2 linked regions of the Trichocoleus sp. FACHB-46 genome follow. The protein of the gene in region 1 interacts with the protein of each later gene in a pairwise test. Links are inferred from orthologs where the notes say so. Each region holds a gene or a part of one and is shown on either strand. Other genes may lie near its edges.

What was found. Proteins that work in one complex are often made in the same cells at the same time.
Region 2: the proteins of ligA (region 1) and leuS interact in binary tests that used the Escherichia coli proteins (3 or more experiments, as listed by UniProt). The link is inferred for Trichocoleus sp. FACHB-46 from one-to-one orthologs.

Annotation. Positions count from the first base shown.
Region 1 is NZ_JACJOD010000013.1:193,914-197,390, forward strand. What follows is about bases 114-2,997. They hold ligA (NAD-dependent DNA ligase LigA), read right to left. Parts: upstream 2,650-2,997; coding sequence 577-2,649; downstream 114-576. Other genes in these bases: lepB (signal peptidase I), read left to right, coding at 114-574; H6F72_RS08500 (glycerophosphodiester phosphodiesterase), read left to right, coding at 2,858-2,997. Also shown: more of lepB, read left to right, coding at 1-113; more of H6F72_RS08500, read left to right, coding at 2,998-3,477. UniProt on the Escherichia coli protein: DNA ligase that catalyzes the formation of phosphodiester linkages between 5'-phosphoryl and 3'-hydroxyl groups in double-stranded DNA using NAD as a coenzyme and as the energy source for the reaction.
Region 2 is NZ_JACJOD010000031.1:383,121-386,823, forward strand. Bases 98-3,207 are described here. They hold leuS (leucine--tRNA ligase), read right to left. Parts: upstream 2,880-3,207; coding sequence 315-2,879; downstream 98-314. Other genes in these bases: H6F72_RS19810 (hypothetical protein), read left to right, coding at 98-190; H6F72_RS19820 (gamma-glutamylcyclotransferase), read left to right, coding at 2,960-3,207. In the rest of the region: more of H6F72_RS19810, read left to right, coding at 1-97; more of H6F72_RS19820, read left to right, coding at 3,208-3,373; H6F72_RS19825 (anti-sigma factor), read right to left, coding at 3,514-3,703.

The DNA of each region.
Region 1 (3,477 bases):
CGCCTACGCTCACGCACCGAAAAAACCAGCAATCCGAGCACAACAGATTATTGTTTTAGTGATTGCTAGTATTGTTGCAATTCGCTTATTAATGGGAGCAGTTCCGGCATCTCTCCAGCAACGAATTGAGAGGTTTGTAATTCCTAGCAGTTCAATGGAGCCAACGCTACAAGTTAAGGACCGAATCTTTGTTTTAAAGTCTTTAAGATATGTGCCCAAAGATGGTGATCTGGTTGTTTTTCGCCCACTGCAAAGAAGTTCCACAGACAGGCCAATGAAAGATAAGTTTTTTGTCAAACGAGTGATTGGTACGCCGGGGGAAACAATTCAAGTCAAAGATGGTAAGGTCTATCGCAATGACCAGCCTTTACAGGAGAGCTATATTTCTGAGCCTCCTGCTTACGAATGGGGACCAGAGGTAGTGCCTAACGATGCCTACCTAGTCTTAGGAGATAATCGTAACGATAGTTTTGATTCTCATGTTTGGGGATTTCTTCCGGACAGAAATATTGTGGGTAGAGCGTACAAAATCTACTGGCCACCCGCTAGAATTCGACCTCTAAACCAGCAGTAAGTCTATTGCTCACTGGTTGATGCAATTAGTCCTAATAATTCAGATTCAGTGAGTTGAGGAATACCTAGAGATTGAGCTTTTTCTAGCTTTGACCCAGCGTTTTCTCCAGCAACCAAATAGTCAGTTTTTGCACTCACGGAATCGGTGACTTTACCTCCGGCTTGCTGAATCATAGCTTTAGCTTCATCGCGCTTGAGTGTGGGTAGGGTACCTGTGATCACGAATGTTTTGCCTGCTAAAGCTTGATTTCCGCTAGTGGGTTGAGCAGTACCTTCCTCGGCAAACTGGAGTCCGGCGGCACGTAAGCGCTCAATTAGGGTTTGGTTGGCGGGAATGCGGAACCACTGATGTACGGCTTGGGCGATTTCGGAGCCGATGCCATAGACGCTCGCGATCGCACTCACCTCAGCACTCGCTAACTGTTCGACGCTGGGAAACTGAGCGGTGAGGGTTTGAGCATTGACGCTACCGACATGACGGATGCCCAAGCCGTAGAGGACACGGAACCAAGGTTGGGCTTTGGAATGGGCGATCGCGTTGACGAGTTTCTGAGCGGATTTCTGCCCCATGCGCTCTAGCGTCATCAGCCGCTCTGTGGTGAGGTCGTAGAGATCGGCGACGGAATGCACCAAGCCATGTTCGACAAACTGCTGTACTAGTTTCTCGCCCAAGCCGTTGATATCCAAAGCATCGCGGCTGGCCCAGTGAATCAAGGCTCCACGCAGAATCGCGGGGCAAGAGGCATTAATGCAGCGGGTGACAGCTTCAGTTTCAGGCTTAACCACGGGTTGACCACACTCTGGGCAGTGAGTCGGCATGGTGAAGGAGCGGGCATCGGCGGGGCGCAGTTCCTTCAGCACTCGCACCACTTCGGGGATGATCTCGCCTGCCTTGCGGACAATTACGGTGTCGCCAATGTGGATGTCGAGTTCGGCAATGCGATCGCGGTTGTGGAGTGTGGCACGAGAAACGGTGGTACCTGCCAGTTGCACAGGCTTGAGTTCGGCAACGGGGGTGATGGCTCCGGTGCGACCGACGTTGACGCTAATATTTTCCAGCAGTGTGGGAGCTTCCTCGGCAGGATACTTGAGTGCGATCGCCCAACGGGGAAATTTTTGGGTAAATCCGAGCTGGGTTTGCAGGTCAAAAGAGTTGATTTTGATCACTACGCCGTCGGTCATGTAGGGCAACTCCACCCGCTCGGTAGACCAGCGATCGCAGTAAGCTTTCACGGCTTCTAGGTTGGGGCAGCGATCGCGGTTGGGGTTAACGCGGAATCCCACTTGTTGCAGCCATTCCAGAGCTTCCCATTGGCTTTGAATTTGGAAGGGATGAGCAACTTCCCCTTGAGCGGAGGCATCGGGGATGTGTAGGGTGTAGGCAAAGAAGTCTAAGCGGCGCTTGGCGACGATGCGCGAGTCGAGTTGGCGCAAAGTTCCAGCAGCGGCGTTGCGGGGGTTGGCAAATGCGGCTTCGCCTGCTTGGGCGCGTTCTTGGTTGATCTGCTCGAACACGTCCAGCGGTAAGAAGGCTTCGCCTCGCACTTCGACTGAAGGGGGTGGGTTATCGAGGTTGAGCCGTAGGGGAATGGAGCGAATGGTTTTGATGTTTTGGGTGATCTCTTCGCCAGAGATGCCATCGCCACGGGTGGCACCGCGTACTAGCAAGCCATTTTCGTAAGTCAGGGCGATCGCGTTACCGTCGATTTTCAGTTCACACACATATTCTGCGGCACCGACATCTGGCGCAACTCGCCGCCAGCGCTCTTGCCAAGTGTTCAAATCAGCATTGCCAAAGGCATTTTCTAAGCTGTAGAGCGGGACGTTGTGGCGGACGGAGGTGAATTGAGAGGCAGGTCGTTCGCCAACGCGCTGGGTGGGGCTATCGGGGGTGATCAGCTCTGGGTACTGAATTTCTAAGTCTTTGAGTTCTCGGTAGAGCTGGTCGTAAACCGCATCGGGCATGGTAGGTGCGTCGAGCACGTAATATTCATAGCCAGCCTTTTGCACTAGTTTCCGCAGTTCTAGCACTCGCGCTGCGATCGCAGGGGTTGGCTGTGCAGTTGGCTGTTCCACAGAGACGCTCCGTTGCCCATGAATCAAAACTCCAGACGCTAGTTTAACGCTCCCACTTCCGATTCTGGTTGAGGAAAAAGACTAAAAGCGATCACAGTTTAACCCACTCCTAAACTGCTATTAACTCAAAGCTAGACACAGGCTTAATCTGAACCCCGTATTTTCACTTAATGAGGCATCAATTCACCTGCTTGTGAGGAGTTATCTTATGCTGCGTCTATTCAAGTTAGGATTGCTAGCAAGTACGGTGCTAGCAGTATGGCCGATGGTTGAAGTGAAAGCTGCGACCTTAACCGGGCAACCCCCAATTGTAATTGGTCATCGAGGCGCGAGTGGTCTGCGGCCAGAGCATACCTTGGCGGCTTATGAGTTAGCGATCGCCCAAGGAGCCGATTACATTGAGCCTGACTTGGTTGCAACCAAAGATGGTGTGTTGGTGGCGCGTCACGAAAACGAGATTTCTGGCACGACCGATGTGGCTGAGCGTCCAGAATTTGCCACCCGGAAAGCCACCAAAGTGATTGATGGCGTGACCTATACTGGATGGTTCACCGAAGACTTTACCTTGGCAGAACTAAAGACGCTGCGAGCCAAGGAGCGAATTCCTGACCTGCGTCCGGGCAATACGGCTTTTGATGGGCAGTTTGAAGTTCCCACGCTGCAAGAAGTGATTGATTTAGCCCAGCGCAAGAGTACTGAACTTGGTCGCACGATTGGCATTTACCCCGAAACCAAACATCCTAGCTACTTCGACTCGATTGGTCTGTCGCTCGAAGAACCTCTGGTCGAAACCCTGAATAAGAATGGCTATATCGGCCTCAATGCTCC
Region 2 (3,703 bases), on another replicon or contig:
TCAGTTAGAACTACTCATCAAACCCAACTTACGGCAAGAGTATGCTGCCTATATTGATAAGCAAGCTATCGCTGCTGGACATAAAGCTTTAACTTCTGCCAACCTTCAGGAAGCCTCTAACCTTACCATTGCCAATCTTTACTGGTATTTCAAAGTCAGGGATGATTCTGAGCAAGAGTTAGAAGATTAGTGGCACTAGAAAAACAGCGATCGCACTTCAATCACTTAAACAGAAACACTCAGATCAAAGCTACCTGAGTGCTTCTGTTTAAGTGATTGATTTTCTGAATCAGAAATAGCTGATTGGCAATGAATTAAGCCACTACGAAATTGACCAACTTACCAGGCACGACGATCACTTTCTTGATCTCCTTGCCTTCGATGTAGCGCTGAGCCAATTCCGACTCACGAGCATATTGCTCTTGGGCTGCTTTGTCAGCTCCCGCAGGTACTTGGATACTGCCACGGGTTTTACCCAAGATCTGAATCACGATCGTGATCTCGTCTGCTACCAAGGCCGCAGCGTCCGCTTCAGGCCAAGCTTGCAAGTGAATTGACTCCGTATGTCCGATCCCCTGCCATAGCTCATCGGCAATATGCGGAGCCAAAGGAGCTAACAACAAGAGCAATGTCTGAATCCCTTCCACATAGATAGGAGAGTCTTTGCAGGTGGTATCGGTGAGGGCGTTACTCAGCTTCATCAACTCAGACACCGCCGTGTTGAATTGATATTCTCCTTCAAAGTCTTCTGTCACCGCTTGAATCGCTGTGTGGATGGCGCGGCGGAGATCCTTCTCTGGCTTGCTTAGTTCAGCTAGATTAGCCTTCTTGGTGCGATCGCCACCCTTCTCCGCAAACTCACTTACCAACCGCCACACCCGACCCAAAAAGCGGAACTGACCTTCTACATCGGCGTCATCCCACTCCAAGTCTTTCTCTGGAGGAGCCTTGAACAGGATAAACATCCGGGCCGTGTCTGCGCCATACTTCGCCAAGACCGCTTCTGGATCAACCCCGTTGTACTTCGACTTGGACATCTTCTCGTAGAAGACCTCCAACGTTTCTCCCGTTTTAGGGTCTCTGGGATCGCCTGCGTTCACCAAGTTAGGTGTGACATATTTACCCGTGGTGGGATTCTTGTAGGTCAGACCTTGCACCATCCCCTGGGTCAACAAGCGCTCAAAGGGTTCATCAAAATTGAGGAGACCGCGATCGCGCAACACCTTGGTAAAGAATCGGGAGTAGAGCAAGTGCAAAATGGCGTGCTCAATCCCACCCACATATTGATCGACTGCCATCCAGTCATTGGTGATGACAGGGTCAAAGGCTTGCTGATCGTTGTTAGCATCTGGGTAACGGAGGAAGTACCACGACGAATCAATGAAGGTATCCATCGTGTCGGTTTCCCGCTTCGCCGCTGTGCCACAACTGGGACAAGGCACATTCACCCAGTCTTCGAGTTGTGCTAAAGGAGATGGCCCCCGGCCCGAAAACGCAACATTTTCTGGCAACCGCACCGGGAGATCTTGGTCTGGTACAGGTACCGCACCACATTGGGAACAATGAATGATCGGAATCGGTGCGCCCCAATAGCGTTGACGGGAAATCAACCAATCTCGCAAGCGATACTGCACTCGCGCCTTACCAAACCCTTGCGCTTCGGCAAATTTCACGATCGCTTCCTTGCCTTGGATCGATGGCGTGCCATCAAACTGACCAGAATTCACCATAATGCCTGGCTCAGTGTAGGCAGCTTCTAGAGGCGCATTGGCATCGCCGCCTTCCGGCACAATCACTGTCTTGATCGGCAAGTTCTTTTCCGTGGCAAACTTGAAGTCGCGCACATCATGAGCAGGCACCCCCATAACGGCCCCAGTGCCATACTCGTACAGCACGTAGTCGGCAATCAGGATTGGCACTTCCTCCCCGGTGAACGGATTAATCGCTTTGCCTCCGGTCGGAATACCCCGCTTAGGTTTGTCCTCTGCGGTTCGCTCCAATTCGCTCTGACCCGCCACTTCTTTAGCAAATGCTTCCACGGCTTCCTGGCGATCGCTCGTAGTGACGCGAGCCGTGAGAGGATGCTCTGGCGCGAGCACCACATAAGTCACGCCATAAACCGTATCCGGGCGAGTGGTAAACACCCCAATCTTTTCGTCAGAACCGACGATGGGGAATTCCAAATAAGCACCCACCGATTTGCCAATCCAGTTAGCCTGCATCAGCTTGACTCGCTCTGGCCAACCCTTGAGCTTATCCAAGTCAGTAAGCAGTTGCTCGGCATAATCGGTGATCTTGAGGAACCACTGCTTCAGTAGCTTGCGCTCTACCTGCGCCCCCGACCGCCAAGAACGGCCTTCATTATCTACCTGCTCATTCGCAAGTACCGTTTGGTCAACCGGGTCCCAGTTCACTGCCGACTCTTTTTGATAGGCCAAGCCAGCTTGGTAGAACTGCAAGAAGATCCACTGAGTCCAGCGGTAGTAGTCTGGCGAGCAGGTCGTGACTTCTCGGCTCCAGTCGAAACAGGTGCCCAGCTTCTGCAACTGCTTCTGCATTTGCGCGACGTTTTGGTAAGTCCACTCGGCAGGTTGAATCCCGCGATCGATCGCCGCGTTTTCTGCGGGCAGACCAAAGGCATCCCAACCCATTGGGTGCAGCACTCGGTAGCCCTGCATTTTCTTCAGTCGCGCAATTACATCGGCAATGGTATACACCCGCACGTGCCCCATGTGCAGATTACCCGAAGGATAGGGAAACATGGACAGCGCGTAGAATTTGGGCTTGTTAGGATCTGTAGAGGTCTGGTCTAAGCCTAGCTCAGCCCAAGTTTGCTGCCACTTGTCCTCAATTGCTTTGGGGGTATACCGGGACTCCACGAACGGAACTCCTGCTAAATTTCAGTCATCTGGTTTGCCTACCTATTCTAAATGCTCGGCACTGGTCTATTACATTGCAAATGGATTTCTTGAAAGTCTTTGTCTACGGCACCCTCAAGCCAGGCGAGGTGAATTACCAACGCTACTGTGCAGGCAAAGTTGTGACGGCAACACCCGCGATCGCTCGTGGTCAGCTATTTGCTTTGCCGTTGGGCTACCCAGCTATGACTTGGGGAACTCAAACGGTGCACGGGTTTTTGCTTAGCTTCCAGGACACAGCCATCTTGTCCCGCTTAGATGCTTTAGAAGATTTTGTGTCAGGGCGATCGCCAGAGCAAAACGAATATCAGCGAGAACTGATTACGGTTTTTGACTCAGAGGAGCAACCGTTGGGCAGGGCTTGGGCTTACCTCATGCACCCCCATCACATTCAACAACTCCGAGGTGTCCTAATCCCCGATGGAATTTGGCTGGCGCAAGCCCGACCCAGTTGAGAAAACACTGACAAAACGAAAGAGGTAAAACAGCTTCCACCCCTGTTTTACCTCTTTTGTGACCTGGTTTCGTTGCCTGAAAAATTGAGACCCGCGATCGCTAGAGCCCGTCTAGCCACTCATACTTCGCTAGCAAATATCTAGCGAATATTATCGTTGGAGTCGTTATGAATATCTTCGACTGCATCCGCTGGTAGAGAAACCGGAGCCTTGGGAATTTCCACCACTGGCTGGTCTAGAGCAATCATCAAAGCGTCAGAATTAACGGGCTGCGCCGAGCTAGGCAGTTGTGCATTCTGAGCTGCACCTGAGCCTTCAATAGGAGACTGG